4 regions of the Paenibacillus sp. BR2-3 genome follow, and region 1 is predicted to be linked to each of the others. Evidence: riboswitches for the same ligand, from Rfam matches in the RefSeq annotation. Region 1 holds a riboswitch; each other region holds the start of a gene.
The links. A riboswitch is a leader RNA that binds a small molecule or an ion and turns the genes downstream of it on or off. The one in region 1 is predicted to bind cyclic di-AMP.
Positions count from the first base shown of each region.

Region 2: linked by a shared signal. The riboswitch ahead of PaeBR_RS00485 (C40 family peptidase) and the one ahead of PaeBR_RS20970 (C40 family peptidase) in region 1 are both predicted to bind cyclic di-AMP.
Region 3: linked by a shared signal. The riboswitch ahead of PaeBR_RS13465 (APC family permease) and the one ahead of PaeBR_RS20970 (C40 family peptidase) in region 1 are both predicted to bind cyclic di-AMP.
Region 4: linked by a shared signal. The riboswitch ahead of PaeBR_RS00140 (ubiquitin-like domain-containing protein) and the one ahead of PaeBR_RS20970 (C40 family peptidase) in region 1 are both predicted to bind cyclic di-AMP.

Region 1 is NZ_CP126311.1:4,354,027-4,358,330, forward strand. Features, by position in the region: gene PaeBR_RS20960 (sensor histidine kinase) at 1-286, opposite strand, end outside; gene PaeBR_RS20965 (response regulator transcription factor) at 283-990, opposite strand; gene PaeBR_RS20970 (C40 family peptidase) at 1,214-1,678, opposite strand; cyclic di-AMP (ydaO/yuaA leader) riboswitch at 1,683-1,814, opposite strand; gene PaeBR_RS20975 (TVP38/TMEM64 family protein) at 1,876-2,463, opposite strand; gene PaeBR_RS20980 (hypothetical protein) at 2,510-2,710, opposite strand; gene PaeBR_RS20985 (sensor histidine kinase) at 2,707-4,116, opposite strand; gene PaeBR_RS20990 (response regulator transcription factor) at 4,113-4,304, opposite strand, start outside.
Region 2 is NZ_CP126311.1:97,915-102,218, reverse strand. Features, by position in the region: gene PaeBR_RS00495 (hypothetical protein) at 1-498, shown strand, start outside; cyclic di-AMP (ydaO/yuaA leader) riboswitch at 715-852, shown strand; gene PaeBR_RS00490 (C40 family peptidase) at 911-1,339, shown strand; cyclic di-AMP (ydaO/yuaA leader) riboswitch at 1,709-1,853, shown strand; gene PaeBR_RS00485 (C40 family peptidase) at 1,859-2,353, shown strand; gene PaeBR_RS00480 (GNAT family N-acetyltransferase) at 2,545-3,030, shown strand; gene PaeBR_RS00475 (c-type cytochrome) at 3,158-3,514, shown strand; gene PaeBR_RS00470 (4a-hydroxytetrahydrobiopterin dehydratase) at 3,604-3,891, opposite strand; gene PaeBR_RS00465 (hypothetical protein) at 4,111-4,304, opposite strand, start outside.
Region 3 is NZ_CP126311.1:2,810,326-2,814,629, forward strand. Features, by position in the region: gene PaeBR_RS13455 (DsbA family protein) at 100-816, shown strand; gene PaeBR_RS13460 (disulfide oxidoreductase) at 813-1,280, shown strand; cyclic di-AMP (ydaO/yuaA leader) riboswitch at 1,476-1,633, shown strand; gene PaeBR_RS13465 (APC family permease) at 1,761-3,578, shown strand; gene PaeBR_RS13470 (iron-hydroxamate ABC transporter substrate-binding protein) at 3,741-4,304, shown strand, end outside.
Region 4 is NZ_CP126311.1:28,129-32,432, reverse strand. Features, by position in the region: gene rsmA (16S rRNA (adenine(1518)-N(6)/adenine(1519)-N(6))-dimethyltransferase RsmA) at 1-568, opposite strand, end outside; gene rnmV (ribonuclease M5) at 565-1,116, opposite strand; gene PaeBR_RS00140 (ubiquitin-like domain-containing protein) at 1,291-2,442, opposite strand; cyclic di-AMP (ydaO/yuaA leader) riboswitch at 2,732-2,965, opposite strand; gene PaeBR_RS00135 (TatD family hydrolase) at 3,166-3,936, opposite strand; gene PaeBR_RS00130 (HD domain-containing protein) at 3,992-4,304, opposite strand, start outside.

The sequences.
Region 1 (4,304 bases):
AATCATGTATTCCTGAATGCAGGATGACTTCCCCATTTTTTAAAATATTAAAAATACTGACACCCGAAAACTCGGCAAATGTCTTCATGGTTTGCTCGGATGTAGTATCATCGGCATTGGCCATAACCGCGAAGTGGGAGGTAATCTCCTCGTTTTCTCTCTGCATTTCTGCTGAGTAAAAATTAGTAAACATTCTGTCAATTGCAAAGCCGAGGAATAATAAAACGATCAGAAATACAGTGATGATCACAAGGCCAAGCTTAAAGCCGATCCGGTTATTTCTCATTCTTTATCTCCCGGAACATGAAATTTATAGCCTACTCCCCACACAGTTTGAATCGGATTATAACTCATGCCCGCCTTTTGCAATTTTTCACGCATATTTTTGATATGGGTGTCTACAACCCGAGTCTCGCCCTCGTAATCATACCCCCACAGCCTTTCCACCAGCTCCTCCCTGCTAAAGACACGCTGCCTGCTCTGGGCTAATGCAGCAAGTAGATCGAACTCCTTTTGGGTTAATTCGACCCCAACCTCTTGAACACGAACCTCCCGGGCATCCGGGAGTATGGTTAGCTGCGGAAATTCCATCACCCATACCTGAGGCTCAGAGATCTGATTAATCGTTGATCTCCGAAGTAAAGAGTATATTCTCGCGAGCAGCTCTTCCGTGTCAAAAGGCTTGGTCAAATAATCATCCGCACCCATCCCGAGCCCATGAACTTTATCCTTTGTTTCAGAACGTGCAGTGAGCATCAGAATGGGGACCGAATCTGTCTCTCTGACCACCTTGCATACTTGCCAGCCATCCATATCAGGCATCATCACATCAAGCAGGATAATATCAAAGGCATTCTTTTTGATCATGGATAATGCCTCGCGGCCCGTCGCGGCTTCCTTAACCATAAATCCTTCTTTCATTAAATAAATCCGCAGCAAGTTCCTCATATTCCATTCGTCATCGACAATTAACACCTGGAGCTTCGACAGGTTGCCCACCTTCTTCGTTATTTTAATTTTTCAGTTTTTCTTATAATAATGCGTTAAAATAATAAAGATGTAAACGTATTTACATCATTCCCATACCGGAACCTTGCGACTACTGCCGTACCATTTTTTTGTTTCATCAGTCAATAAGTAATTAAAGCAGAACCGAATGCACTAAAAAAGGACAAGTTCGTGAGTAATCACGAGCTTGTCCTTTTTTATTTCTCTATTTTTCCATTTGAAGATAACTCTTCTGATCCACCACACGACGAGCCGTAACATAACGATCTTGGTAATAAGACTCCGACAAACTACTTACTCTTACACCCTTGCTGGAAGAGTGCGCAAATTGATCATCACCTATGTAGATTCCTGCATGAGAAATCCCTTTACCGAAGGTATTAAAAAACACCAAATCACCTGGACGCAGATTTTCTTTGGCGACCGGCGTTCCGACCTTGGCTTGGGATTGGGAAGTACGCGGAAGGTCGTCTACATTAAACTTTTTCAGTACATACAAGATAAATCCTGAGCAATCGAACCCTGACGTGGTAGTTCCTCCGTAAAGGTAAGGTGTTCCTATTACTTGGTTTACTACACTATCAAGCTTGACCTCACTTGCGAATGTACTGGGTGCTGTAGACGTAAATAAAACAGCGGCTCCCAGTAGAGATATAATGACTTTCTTCAGAAACTTGTTCTCCCTTCAATGCCTACGGAGTTAGCTGAGGGTTCGGTTAAAGGTTCCCTATATTCTCTTGCTTACAAGAATAATTCACCCGAAGTGGTTCCCCCGTTTTCAAATCGAAATTCGGCAGTTGGTTAATATTTTGTAACTATTAATAATGTAATATAGTAAGTTGAACCTGTCAACTGTTAATAGGCAACTTATTTAATGTCCTTCTGTCGCGAATATATAAGGATTAATAGTAACAGAAGAAACAAAAGTGAAATCATTAATTTAAGCCTTCCATCGATTATAGATACATATCCATATCCAATTAGGGCCTCGATCGATAAAGAGGGAAGCTTGCCTATTACCGAAGCCAGCATATAATTTGAGAAACTTACTTCCGATAGCACACTAATCAGGGTAACCAAGGACGATGGAATAAACGGTGTTAACCGGGCCAAAAGCACCGCAATAAATTGGCGTTTAGGACTCATCGATTTAATCCTGGCCATCCACTCTATTTTTTTACTATAACGGATTCTATCATTAAGCTTTAGTGCACCAATCCGGTAGAGAATATAGGAAACCATTGCCCCTGATACCTCACCGGCCCAAGAGATCATAAAACCGGGAACCAGACCAAAGACCACAATATTTACGGTGGTTAAAGCAACTGAGGGAATTATCCCTATCACGCTAATGAGAATATTCAAGATAATGCTAATTATGATTGCCCAGGTTCCCCATGCACTTAACCATTGCGCAAGATAATCAGATTGTATCGCCAATATTTGCAAGGTCATCCCTTTCCCTTTAGGACCTGGAAATCAACTCCGAAGTCTTTTTTTATTAACGTTTTTTCCCTAAATGAAACCATTTCACCAGCAAAAATATAAATAAGACAAGTAGTGCGGTACACAATAAAAATGTTTTGACATACCCGCCAAAATAAAGAAGGGAATCGCTTCGGAAAGAGATTGCCGATATGGTCATGCACATTAACCCCATTCCCATAAAGAGAATAGCAATTAGCCATTCAATTTTTTTCATGTGCTTTCCTCCCCTGTTTCCGGCTGCAGGACAAAGTGGATTTCAAATCGGGTACCTGCCCCTATTGTACTGGAGACTTGTATATATCCATTATGTAACTCCACCAGCTTCTTCACAATAGACAATCCCAGTCCAGTACCTCCATATTGACGGGAACGGGACTTTTCTACTCTATAAAACCGTTCAAAAATAAACGGAAGTTCATCTGCAGGAATACCAATCCCGGTATCTTCTACAATCAAGGTTACTGAAACAGATTCAAACCTTAAATATACATCAATGCCTCCGCGCTCGGTATATCGAATAGCATTCTCCAGCAGATTTAATACAATCTGTTCCACTCGTTTCCCGTCTGCCTGAACCAATGAAGCTGTTCCGGATGGATGGAAATTCAGCTTTAGGCTTTTCTCCTTTGCTTTCAATTCAACCTTCATGACCGCCTGCTCAACCAGTTCAGACAAATCGATCCAATCGGGTACAAGAGAAATTCTCCCCTCTTCCATTTTAGCCAGATCAAATAAATCATCGACCAAATGCTGAAGCCGCACTGCTTCCTGATAGATAATGTCCAGGTAACGATCCTTCTCTTCTTCGGTCTCATATAACTGATCCTTAACTACCTTGGAATAACCCTCCAGGTAAGTGATGGGTGTGCGGAGTTCATGAGATATATTCGCGAAAAATTCTTGACGGGTATCCCGGTAACGCTGCAAATCAATCGCTAAATTATTAATGGCTTCAGCTAAAGTGCCAATTTCGTCCTTGCTTTTGATTTCCAGCCTGGTCTCCAGTTCACCATGGGCAATTTTACGGGTCGCACTTTGCAATTGCAGTAGAGGGCGGGATAGAATTTGAGCGATAATCCACGTAATCCCCAAGGCCAGCAAAAATGCACCCATCCCGGAGAGCATTAATAGATTTCGTACACCTGCTAACGATTGCTCCATTTGTTCAGTAGAGGACATGACATAAAGAGCTGAAGTTATTTCTCCCCCGTCAAGTATAGGCTGCCCCGATACAAAATAACGAATTCCGGCAGGATCTTCATATAATAAGCTTACCTTCTCACCGGAAAAAATCTTATAGAGGTCCGAAGCCCGAATAAAGGATCGGTCTGATGAATCATGCACACCTGAATGGAGAATGACTTCCCCGTTCTTCAATATATTGAAAATGCTGACATCTGAAAATTCAGCAAAGGTTTTCATGGCTTGCTCGGATATGGAGTCCATGGAATTGGCCATTACTGTGAAGTGGGAGGTTAGGTCCTCCGTTTCTTTCCGCATGCCTGCATAATAAAAATTGGCAAACAATCTATCAATGGCAAAACCCAGGAATAATAAAACGATAAGAAATACGGTAATGATCACAAGACCAAGTTTAAAGCCGATCCGGTTATTCTTCATTCGGTTTCTCCGGAAATATGAAACTTATATCCTACTCCCCACACCGTTTGTATAGGATTGCAACTCATTCCCGCCTTCTGCAATTTTTCACGAATATTCTTGATATGGGTGTCTACTACCCGAACCTCGCCCTCATAATCATGCCCCCATAGTCTTTCAACAAGCTCCTCTCTGCTGAAAGTTCGCTG
Region 2 (4,304 bases), 750 kb from region 1:
GGAGAACGAGGCCTCTTCTTTTTTCCGGGGATGAGGCAATATGGGCTGCCGGTCTTGATCTTCAGTCTGGTTGAATGGCTGCTGGCACTGGTGCCCCTCTATTGGATTGCTCCTGTAATATACAAGCTGCTCCTGTCCTCTTATCTGAATTATACGCTGCTATGGCAGATCAGTCCTTATCTCCTTGCATGGCTTGTTTACATCTTCATCATCCGTTTATGCCTGTTATATATGCAGTTTGGTTATACCAGGGGTACCGGAATGTTCTCCTCGCTTCTGATCTGCCTGCGGTATTTCCTTCCAGCTGCAGCGGTTTCGGTTATGCTTGGGGCAGGTGGTTTTATCGTACTTCTGGTGTGCGGATTGACCGGTCTTCTAAGCCCCGGACTACCCGCTCTCCTTGTGAGGCAGGTTTCACCACTCCCTTCTACATTCTTCAAAATGTGGGGCGTGGCAGCCCAATACCACCTTTGGCACAGCAAAGCCTCCTTGAAATAAAGCAGGTCATTAGTCATAGCTAAAGAGTCCCCGTTCCCGAAACTAGGAACTGAGACTCTTTTTTCGTTACAAATCCTAATAATATTTGCAAAACGGAAAAGGCTTTGATACAATGATGCCTGTGATGATAGTAACAAGTTTGTAATCTTTTAAATAATTTCGTAATTTTTGAATGCGAATTGAACTTTCTGTAACTGTTGTTATGTCGCTTGTTCGGTGCACAACACGCCAAATTCCAGGCACCGGGAAGCGGGGGAACCATATTTTGGGTGAATTGATCTCGTAAGAGAGGGATCATAGGGGGCCTTCCACCGAACCCTTAAGCTAACCTCGCAGGCATTAGGAGGAATTACATCTTTTGAAAAGTCACACCTTCAAGAAAAAGTGCACGGTAGCCGCGTTAGGGCTTGTGATGGCATTCACTTTGGGAAGCGGGAGCGCTTTCGCTAACTCCAAAATGGACACCGTTATTGCAAAAACATTGGGAACTTCGTACAAATTCGGGGGCACGAGCACCGCTGGCTTTGACTGTTCCGGGTTTACTAAATACGTGTTCACCAAAATGGGCCTAACTTTGCCACGTACCTCCCAAGCCCAATACAAAGCAGGAACCTCCGTATCGCGCAGTAATTTGCGTTCCGGTGACCTCTTGTTCTTTAACACATTTGGCAGCGGTATATCTCATGTCGGCATTTATGTTGGCAACGGAAAATTTGCACAATCTTCTTCCTCGCGTGGTGTAAACATCAGTTCGCTGAGCCAGTCCTACTGGGCCAATAGCTACATTGGCGCTAAAAGAGTAATGAGCACAACAGCGTACAAAGCTGTTGCCTATGATTGATTCTCCCCTCACAACTTACTCCTAAAACTCGATATTGCCCGGAGCCTGATTATTGCCGTAATCATTTCCGGGTTTTTCCTTTTTATTCCCTTATTCTACCTTATACACCTTTTGGTCTGCGCTGAAACACCTTTTGGATAAATAATGAAAAATATTTCAATAAACTTACTTTTTAGCTCTATTTCAGGATTTCAAGCGGTTCCAGGCCCTTAAATACCCAATATTTTCACATTAGATATGTTATAGCTGATTGCCAATTTCAGCTCCGTTTGTTACAATGGTCGCAGTAAGTTTATAGTAACATTTTTGTAATTATTGTCTGTCTTTTACGAACGTTTTGTCATGTATTTCTTGCTAAGATAATCCGAATAACAATATGTGCCGAGTTTCCTTAATCAAACAAGGAAAACGGGGGAACCACTTTGGGTGAATTGACCTCCTATATCAAGAGGGGTCATAGGGGACCTTCAACCGAACCCTTAAGCTAACCTCGTAGGCATTTGGAAGGGGTTCACACTTTTGAAAAAGAAGTTAGCAGCCGCAGCACTCAGTTTTTCTATTATTTTTACCGCAATCGGAGCGGGAAGCGCTTTCGCTGAATCCAAGATGGACCAAGTCATCGATAAAACTATCGGATCCAAGTATGTTGCCGGCGGTGTCTCGACTAGCGGCTTTGATTGCTCAGGATTTACCCTGTACGTGTTCGACAAGATCGGGATTGATTTGCCGCATCAATCCGGTTCCCAATACCAAATGGGCACTGCAGTTTCACAAAGTGAACTGAGAGCCGGAGATCTCGTATTCTTCAACACAAACGGAAAAGGCGTTTCCCATGTCGGCATTTATGTCGGCGACGGTAAATTTGCACATGCTTCATCCTCACGTGGTGTAACCATCAGCACGCTGAGCGAAAGCTACTACGTCAACCGCTACGTTGGCGCTAAACGAATCATGAGCAAAACTGCTTATCAGACTGTTGCTACGGATTCCCAAGACAATGACGATGTGCAGTAAGTAATTTCAAATAGGCTCTCTTCCATGATTTTTGCCGAAATCCTGGAGGGGGCTTATTTTTTTGTGTTTACTTATTCTTACCCTTCTCACGGTCTGCAAAACACTTAACCTAAAGTTTTTGAGTCGATTATGGCTCTTTTTGTATATAATTAGGTATAGATTACTTCCCCCGAAAGGAGGTCTCTGACCTTATGATCAGTTCCCCAGTAACCTTCCATGTGGTTCCGATGGAAATTAAACACGCTGAAGACATATGCCAGTGGAATTATGAACCCCCTTATCATATTTACGGATGGCAGCCCTGGGAGCAAATGCAGGCTCTTGGCATTGAGTTCGGCGACCCGGAACTGCGCAGTCAGCAATACGTATCCGTTGTAAATGACCAGGAGATCCTGTGCGGCTTTGCCCAGCTTTTCCCTATGGAAGGTGTTGTTAGGCTAGGCATCGGCATGAGTCCCGATTTATGCGGGCAAGGATTGGGAAAATTGTTTGTGGATGCTATCGTTAAGGTCGCACTTGAACGGTATCCTGAACGCGAGATAGACCTGGAGGTACTCACCTGGAACCAGAGGGCTATTCGAACCTACCGCAAATGCGGCTTTACCATTACGGATACGTATGAGCGTCGAACCCCAACCGGCGAGAAACCTTTTTATTGCATGGTCTATGATAAATAATACCTCCATTTCGTTTTTTTGAAGTTATGGCAATATATTCGTTCATTTTTTTGCCACAAGTGCTATGATATCGCTTCACCTTCCGTTATAATGTAGGGAGTAGCTTACATAGAAGGGACGAATGGGGATGCAAAAATGGATCATGAGCGGTTTGTTTTTTGCCGCCTGCGCCTTTGCTGTAATACTGATGTTCACTCTTCCGGGCAAAGAACAGGTTGCGGAGCAGAACAATCCGACCTTGCCCGTAGTTCAGTTGGACACAGCAAAGGCAGAGGCGACAGTGAAGGCTAACTGTATCACCTGCCATGGCGATCAGCTACAGGGCGGAATCGGACCGAGCCTGCAGAATGAAGGCAGCGGGAATGATGCCGAGGGAATCTTCAGCATTGTAACCAAAGGCCGGGGCCAAATGCCTTCCTTCAAGGATAAGCTGGCACCGGAAGAGATTGCGAACGTTGCGATGTGGCTATCCGAGAAGAAGTAGATTTTCAAATCAAATACGCCTGTACGGAGGATACTTCCCTGCCGAACAGGCGTATTTAATATTGCAGCAAACTTAAGAGGCTGCTGTAATTAACGGGCCTTCTCGAAGGCTTCGTTAAATTCATGGGCTTCCCGGACATCAAGAGCAGTGATGCCACCCTCTTCACGGGTTATGAGCCGCAGCGTTACAGCTTTATAGTCAATCACAATATGAGGATGATGATCAAAAGCCTCCGAGATGGCAGCAACTTCGTCCACAAATGCAATTCCCTTCATGAACTCGTTGAACATGTACTTACGCACCAGTGTGTCTTTATCCAGCTTCCAGCCTTCCAGCTTGACTACCTGTTCCTGCAGCTCTTGTTCATTAAATAACACTTCAATTTCCTCCCCTACTAAAGGCAAGCAGTAAGATTCATGTTTCCCGCTGCATTCCCTTTACTTTAAACAAAACATCCCTTAGCTTATAAGTCCAAGGGATGATCAAGTCGATTTTCAGTTAAATGTATTCTTGTATCCAGGCTAATATAACCTTAACTCAACCAATTTTACCACGGTCTGCGGCCTCCGGGCAACTCACACCGATTTCACCCCTAATTAAACAAGATCAACAGAGGCCAGGTCCTCTTCCCCGACAAGGATGTTAATGCGGTGTGTCTCTTTATCATAAATCACAACTCCGCCTCCCACCTGTATAACCGGTTCATCGCCAAGTGCAAAGAACAGATCCTCAGCCAATGCTTCCCAAACCTCATGCTTTGATTCCTGCGGGAGTTCCCACCATTCGTCCG
Region 3 (4,304 bases), 1.5 Mb from region 1:
TTTTAATTATTACACTACATTTACTATGCCCAGTCGCTACCGGACAGAAAGGAACGCCCCTTGAGCAAAACTAAAAAAAACAGCACAGCGTTTCCGACAATGAGTAAACAGGAGAAGCGACGAGCAGAGCAGGAACGACAGAAGAAAAAGAGCAGGGTGCTTCTTATTGTTACTGTAGCTTTAGTAGTTATTGTTTTTGCGGCATTATTTATTTTAGCTTCTAAAGACAGCGGGTCAAGCGGCAGCTCCAACAGAAAAGTAGAATTTACTTACAGCGATTTCCCAAGGTTAGGTAAAGAGGACGCTCCGGTCAAAATTGTAGAATTCGGGGATTTCAAATGTCCTGCATGCGCGCAGTTCACTGGAGTGATCAAGCCGCAAATCGTTCAGAACTATGTTGATCAGGGCATAGCAGCTTTTTATTTCGTGAATATGACCTTTATTGGTCCGGATTCCGAGACGGCTTCGCTTGCGGCTTTATCTGTGTACCACCAGAATAATGATGAATTTTGGAAGTTCTATGACGCACTCTATGCCAACCAAGGAAATGAAGAGGAAGAGTGGGCAACGGAGGATTTTCTCGTAAACTTGGCAGAGCAGGAGAAACTGTCCATAGATTATGACCTCTTGCGCAAGGATATCCAAAATCAGACGTATGCGGATGAATTGAAGCGCGACAATACTCTGGCTAATGATAATAACGTTTCACAAACGCCTACTGTGTTTGTTAACGGATTGAAGATCAATGAACCTTTTAATTTTGAAGCGATCTCCCAAGAAATAGATACAGCTGCCAAAGCAGCAGAAAGCCAATGAGCAGGTTCTCATCCTTTTGCCGCCGCCACTGTCTGTATCTGGCATGGATTGTTTCAGTGATCGCCGTTGCCGGAAGCCTGTATTTAAGTGAGGTGCTCAAGTACGAGCCTTGCAAGCTGTGCTGGTTCCAGCGCATTTTTATGTATCCGCAGTTGATTCTGCTAGGAATCGCCACATATCGAAATGACAAAAGCATTATCCCTTATGTGCTGCCGCTCAGCCTGATTGGCGGGAGTATCTCCGTGTATCACTATGCGGAACAGAAGATCCCTGCTCTAAGTAAGGTGCTGCCCTGTACGATTGGCGTTCCCTGCAACAAGGATTACCTGAATTATTTTGGCTTTATTACCATCCCGCTGCTGGCACTGACCGCGTTTACTCTGATATCCATTTTGCTGTGGACCGGACGTGACCGCGGGGAGGAAAAGAATGAGGAAGAACTTGAACATGACGGGCATTCATAATTTGTTCTGAAACTGTTACGAAATTCAGGCAAAACGTTATAAAAACACGGGGCAAAGGGATAATTGAAGAGAATGAAAGAAAGGAACCTGCCCGATCATCAATTTGCGGGAATTGGTCTTTTTTTCATTCTTTTTTCATTTTTTTCAACGCTTTACTGTAATCGCTATGTAGACTAATATTAGACCTTGTGAGAAGTTGAATATGCGCTGAATTTTCCGTAGGAAAAACGGGGGAACCAAACTTGACCCTAAGGGTCAAAAGGGGTGAATCGGCACCGGGATCATACCGGGTCCGTAGGGCTTCCACAGTCCGAATCCGCCAGCTAACCTCGTAAGCAAAAGTGGGATAATGACCATGCCATAAGCATGCGGATCATGTCCGTATGCTTATTTTTGTGCCTGCATTTTTGAAAATCCACTATTGAAAACGGCGCGCGGAATTTCCGTTTCAACTCACCAAAGAGAGGAACTGTTCTAATAATGGTTAGCAAAGTAAAAAGACTTTTGATCGGACGTCCCATGAAGTCGAACGAACTCGATCATGAAAAGTTATCCAAGGTGAAAGCACTCGCGGTTCTGTCTTCAGACGCGCTTTCGTCTGTGGCCTACGGAACGGAACAAATTCTGATCGTGCTGGTGGCTGCCGGCTTCACGGCCATTTGGTACTCTTTGCCGATTGCAATCGCTGTATTGGGTTTGCTGGCCATTCTTATTTTATCTTATCGCCAGACGATCTATGCTTATCCGCAAGGTGGAGGAGCTTATATCGTAGCAAAGAAGAATCTGGGTATTCCCACAGGTTTGCTGGCTGGTGGTTCCTTGCTGGTGGATTACATCCTGACCGTAGCAGTTAGTGCTTCGGCTGGAACGGATGCGATAACGTCTGCTTTTCCAAGTCTTCATAATTATACAGTGCTGATTGCAATCACAGTAATTATTATTTTAACTATACTTAATCTTCGCGGTGTTACAGAGTCGGCCTCATTCATTGCGATACCGGTATATCTGTTTGTCGTATCCATCTTTGTCCTCATCATCGCCGGAGTTATCAAATATGCTACGGGCGGTGTGCATGCCAATATCCCTGAATTCGGCGCTGTAGTATCTAACGTCAGTTTGTTTCTTTTACTTAAGGCGTTTAGTTCCGGTTGCTCGGCACTGACAGGTGTAGAAGCTGTGTCAAACGCCATTCCCAATTTCAAAGCTCCAGCGGAGAGAAATGCCGCAAAGACCCTGGTATTAATGGGGGTGATCCTCGGGAGTATGTTTACCGGAATTACGCTCCTCGCTTACTGGTACGGGATTATGCCTGATGAAAAAGCAACGGTCATCTCTCAGATTGCTGAATCTACTTTTGGGCGCGGAGGTCTGTATTACTTCATTCAAGGGATTACGGCGGTCATCTTGTTCCTGGCTGCGAATACGGCCTACTCTGCATTCCCGCTGCTCGCTTGCATGCTGGCCAAAGACAAATATATGCCGCATGCATTTATGGTCCGCGGCGACCGCCTAGGATTTTCTAACGGGATTATTTTTCTCGGCGTGATGTCGGCATTGCTTGTAGCTGCTTTTCACGGGAATACAGAGGGTCTGATTCCGCTCTACGCAGTCGGCGTATTTATTCCATTCACGCTGTCACAGCTTGGGATGATGGTCCGCTGGTACCGATTGAGACCGAAAGGCTGGCAAAGCAAGTTTGCTGTAAATACAGTGGGGATGCTGACCACCCTGACCATTACCCTGATTTTTGTTATCACCAAGTTCTCCAGTGTATGGATGGCGTTCATTTTCCTGCCGCTTGTAATGTTCGTATTCTTCCGTATTTATCAACATTATATGAACACTGCGGATCAGCTTCGTATCCAGATGGATATTGAGAAGCCGGTGATCAAAGGCAGTACGGTTGTCGTTCCGGTGTCCGGTGTGACGCGTGCCGTTCTCCATTCTTTAAGCTACGCGAAATCACTTACTGACAATGTAGTTGCCGTCTATGTCGGTTTTGATGAAGAGGAAATTCAGAAAATGGAGCACAAATGGGAAGAATGGAATCCCGGCGTTCGTCTGATTGTGCTGCGTTCGAGGTACCGCAGTATTATGCGGCCATTGGTTAAATTCATTGATACAGTTGAATGGAAGACTGCTGCCACGGATCATATTACAATTCTGATTCCCCAGTTTATTACGAAGCATTGGTGGCAGGCAATTCTGCATAATCAGACCAGCATATTAATTCGCACTTATTTAATGAATCAAAAGGATATCGTTGTTGCAACGGTTCCTTATCACTTGCACAAATAATTGCTTAAATATTAGCAGCGGATGTTCCTGAAAATTAGGAATTTCCGCTGTTTTTTATTTTTATGTTGACATAGATAATGAGAATCAATATCATTTAAAGAGACAAGGCGGGGATCATACTTCCTTCGACCTTCACAGCAAGTACATACAGGAGGGGTAAAAATGTTTTCGTTGAACAAAAAGAGATGGGGAAGCATGAGATTTGCACTAATAGGATTAATGGTGATGATGGTGTTCTTATCCGCTTGCGGAAATAACAACACCGGAAACTCAGCAAATACTGGAGCAGAAGCCACAGGGCAGCCTACCGCCGAAGCAACAGCCGAACCGGAACAAACGACAGCACCTGCAGTGGAGAAGACTGTAACAGACGGCATGGGGCATAAGGTTACGGTGCCGGCCAACCCGCAGCGTGTACTTGCATCTTATGTTGAAGATCCTGTAGTTTCGCTGGGAGTGACACCGGTGGCGCAATGGTCGGTACCAAACGGTATTCAGGACTACCTGTCGGATAAGCTCAAAGAAGTTCCTACAATCAGCTACGATCTTCCACTGGAAGCCGTAATAAGCTTTGCACCTGATTTTATCATTGTCGGGTCCGAAGCGGATGTTCAGAATGGAAAGTATGATCAACTGAACAAGATTGCACCGACCTATGTAATTGGCGACGAAATATACAAGGATTGGCGCAAAACCCTCCTAAAAGTTGGAGAGCTTCTGAACAAA
Region 4 (4,304 bases), 680 kb from region 1:
AGACCAGCTCCGGCTCACTGTAGTATTGCACAGCGATGCTTAGACTTCCGTATTCCTTCCCGCCCGGTGATGCCGCCATCCGTTCAGCGACCTCCTTCTGAATCATCACGACAATGTTCGCGAGGGGCAGCTTCTCCTCCAGCAGTTTCATAAGAATAGGTGTCGTCACATAATAAGGGAGGTTAGCCACTACACTAACTCTGTCCACGGCTGCAAAATCCTTAGCGAACAGCTCCTGCAAGTCCACCTTTAACACGTCATCATTGCGTACCTTAACATGGGGATAGGGTGACAACACATCCCGCAATATCGGGATCAGGCGCCGGTCGATCTCCACAGCGGTAACTGCTCCGGCAGTCTGGGCCAGACGCTCGGTCAGAGCTCCAATTCCCGGGCCAATTTCCAGTGCTCCTGCACGGCTGTCCAATCCTGCGGCGTCTACTATTTTGTCCAGAATATTTTGATCAATCAAGAAATTTTGACCCAGACTCTTTTTGAATGAAAAATTGTAGCGCTGGATGATTTCCTTCGTTCTTTTCGGGGATGATATGTCCTCTCTGCCGTTCATGAAGTGAGGCCTCCTTGTTCTATTTGGTCGAGAGCCTGGGCAAATTCCTCCCGCGTAATGCCAAACATCGCCAGCCGTTTATACAGCTGTTTGCCGTTGCAATATCCGATTCCAAGCAAATTTCCCAAAGCCATTCTTCTTTCGGCAGCCTCGGCGTGAACCAGCATTCCTGCGGCCATAAGATCATCAATCCCTATAATAGGCTGAGATCCTTCAAAAGCGGTGTGGACATGTGCCAGCGCGTGGCGGATCGCCTCCGGCGAAGCGTTCTCTACACCGATATCTCCTTTGCGGGTAGCATCCTTTTCGGGAATAAAAGCATGCTTGCAGCCCGGTACTTTAGCAGAGACGATTTTTCGTATCCGCTCTCCCGCATGATCCGGGTCCGTCAGAATAATGACGCCCCGCCGTTCCATAGCCAGCGCAATTTGAGATATCACGCTTTTATTCACTGCTGAGCCGCCCGTCTCAATGGTATCCGCCTCTACTGCCCGTTTGACAGCGGCTGTATCGCTTTTCCCTTCAACGACTATCATTTCCTTAATCATAAGTATTCTTCCCTTCAGCATAGCTCAGTACAACGCAAAAAGAAGAGGATTCGCCCCTCTTCTTTTTGGCTAAAGAATGTATAAGTGATGAGCGATAGCTCTGCGATAATCTTGACGTTCCTATTCTGCTCTCATCACTATAGCTTATTGAACGTTAATTTGCAAAAAATCCAATTAGTTTAATTCCGGCTTCACGGGTCCAATCACATACACGGTACGCGATTTGCGGCCAAAATTACGGGCATTGCTTAGGGAATCATAATAGACGTCGATTTTGTTGCCATTGATGGCACCACCGGTATCTTCAGCGCGGCGGAAGCCCAATCCCTCGATATATACCCACCATCCCATAGGAATAACATCCGGGTCAACAGCAATTGTCCGGCCTTCCGTTACGCGCGTTCCGGAGGCGGTACGGGTACCAATGCCTGGCTCTTCCGAAGAATAAGCGGTCATCGAAACATTTTTAATTATTTTTTTATAGTTGAAGTCTACGCCTGCTTTGCTTGCGACGTTATTGCTATTTGCATTCGTTTGGACTGATTTGGAGGATTTCTTGGAAATTTGTACAGCAACAACGGGCTTAGGAATCGGTTTGGTACCCACGGCAATAATTTTATCTTTGGTTACAGTCTGTACTTCCTTGCCAACTAAACGCATAGAGGCAAGTTTTCCGTCTTGGTAGACCTTCTCGATACGATGGATCATTACACCTGGCGTGCCGGCCTGCGTTATTTTTACTGTACCCTTAGTAAGGGTGGGGTCCGATGTCTTGATGATCCGGAAAGGCAAACTTTCCGTCCGCTCTACGGTTTGCTTGTTGATGCGGATAATCTTGATCTCCATATTAGCGGCTACTGTGGTGTCTAACGAAGGGAAAATCTTATCATCGCCCTTTAGGTCAATGCCTATCTTGTTCATGGCCTGACCAATGGTGCTTTCGGTGGTATACAGTGTCTTGGTTTCTCCGTCCGCAGTAAGACTAAACTGCTTAGCACGGTTAATGACGATACGGTCGCCGTCCTGCAGTTCATCACTAAGACCTAGAGATAATTCATCTTGCGGCTGCAGCGGAATTTGTTCCTTCGCCAGCACATCACTTAGAAGCGATTCGCGGGTTTCCAGCGCCTGGACTTGCCCGTCTATTACTAAAACAATTTGTTTGCTGCTCTGACCATGTACGTACAGCAGAATTAATAGCGCGATAGCGATTGAAATCACGCCTGCAAGTGAAAGTACGCGCAAATTCACTTGTTCCCACCGTAATGCGTAAGACCTGCTGGATGATTGTGAATCATGGGATACTTCTGGTTGGAATACGCCCATTCTCTCCATCCTCCTTACATAGCCCCGTCGTCTACTTGCATAACAAGCTGACTGAATCTGTTCTGACGAGAACTATTTGAGATTGTCACAGGACACGCCTATAATTCCTTTTGCGTCTCCTGCTCATGGATCGCCTGCCCGGCATAGCTTCTCCCACACCCGTTATATAACAGTATGTCGGAAACATTCACTTTATTCAAAACAAAAGAAGCCTAAAAAAGAGTTCGATGAGGACTCTTTCGTGGCTTCTCAGGATGTCAGAATACGCGAGAATGTTTATGCACGAGGTTTCCTCTCTTACTTGCGCTTACGGGGTTAGCTGTCGGGTTCGGGCGAAAGAGAGACGCCCTATCTCAGGTCACCCGCTCATGGCGGTTGCCCTTAAATTCACCCCAAAGACCACGTGAAGAAATCGAATAAAGTCTGCGGCACTTCTCTTATGTACTCTATGTACGGTGATACTCTGCGGCAGGACAATATTGGTTCCCCCGTTCTCCATACGGAGACTCAGCGAGACGATTCATGAATCAATGGCTGTTTACAAATATCAACAGCTCACTGCACTGAAAAGATGATATCGTGTTTTGATGCATGTTGTAAAGTCCATTTCAAGCACGTTTACGTAAAAAAATGATTAAATTATTGTAATAATCGACCGTTTTTACATTAAAAAAGTTTAATATATCGCCTATACTCTATTTTTCGTCTACTTTGCTCCCGTTTTCAGACAATCCCAAATCGTTCCAGTGCGTTCGCATACGTAATTTCAGCCATTTTCTCCCAAGTTATCCCTTTAATTTCCGCCGCGGCCTCTGCTACAAGCTTCACATGTGCACTCTCATTCCGCTTGCCCCGGAAAGGGTGAGGGGTTAAATAAGGAGAGTCTGTTTCGATCAGCAGACGATCCATTGGGGTCTGGGCAAGCACCTCTTTCGGGACTCTGGCATTCTTGAAGGTTATGGGTCCGCCGAAGGACAGATGGAAGCCCAAATCCAAACACATTTTGGCAGTTTCCCAGCTGCCCGAGAAAGAATGCATAACGCCTCCGATTTCATTTGCTTTCTCTTCACGCAAAATCCGGACTACATCCTCATGCGCATCACGATTATGGATAGCAATAGGCATTCCAAGTTCACGGGCCATTCCGATCTGCTGGCGGAACACGCGCTGTTGTACATCCTTTGGTGAAGTATCCCAGTGATAGTCGAGGCCAATTTCTCCAATGGCTACCACTTTCTCATGGCTGCACAGCGAAGCAATCCAATCCAGATCGCTTTCTGTCATGTTAATGGCATCTACCGGATGCCAGCCTACAGCTGCATAAATATAATCATATGATTCGGCCAGCTTCATCGTGGTTGGAATCGTCTCCCGGTTAAATCCGATGTTGATCATCTTGCTTACTCCGGCTTCTACTGCTCGTGCTATGATCTCCTCACGGTCTTCGTCAAATTCCGGGGCATCCAGGTGAGTATGAGTGTCAAAAAGTAACATATTTTGTTCCCCTTCCTGCCTTGTTTTTCTATGAACAATTCTTATAAATTTTGTGTTATTTTCCGAATAACTCTGCGATCGATGAAGGCAGCTGCGGGAGAACTTTCTCCAGCTTGTCCTGCGGAAAATAAAGATGATATCTTCCACGGTGAATCCCGCTGATCGAGCGGACGATATCCGATACTTCCGATATTTCACGCAGCCGGTCCTGACGGTCAAGCAGCAAAATCTGTTTACTGTCAAAGCCCTCTCCCGGGCGGAATACGTCATACGGAAGGTCCGTCGGAAAATCAACCTCCAAATCATAACCCGGATGAAGCCCCACCCCTGCAAAGCTTAGGCGTATTTCGTCAATCGTCTCCAGATCA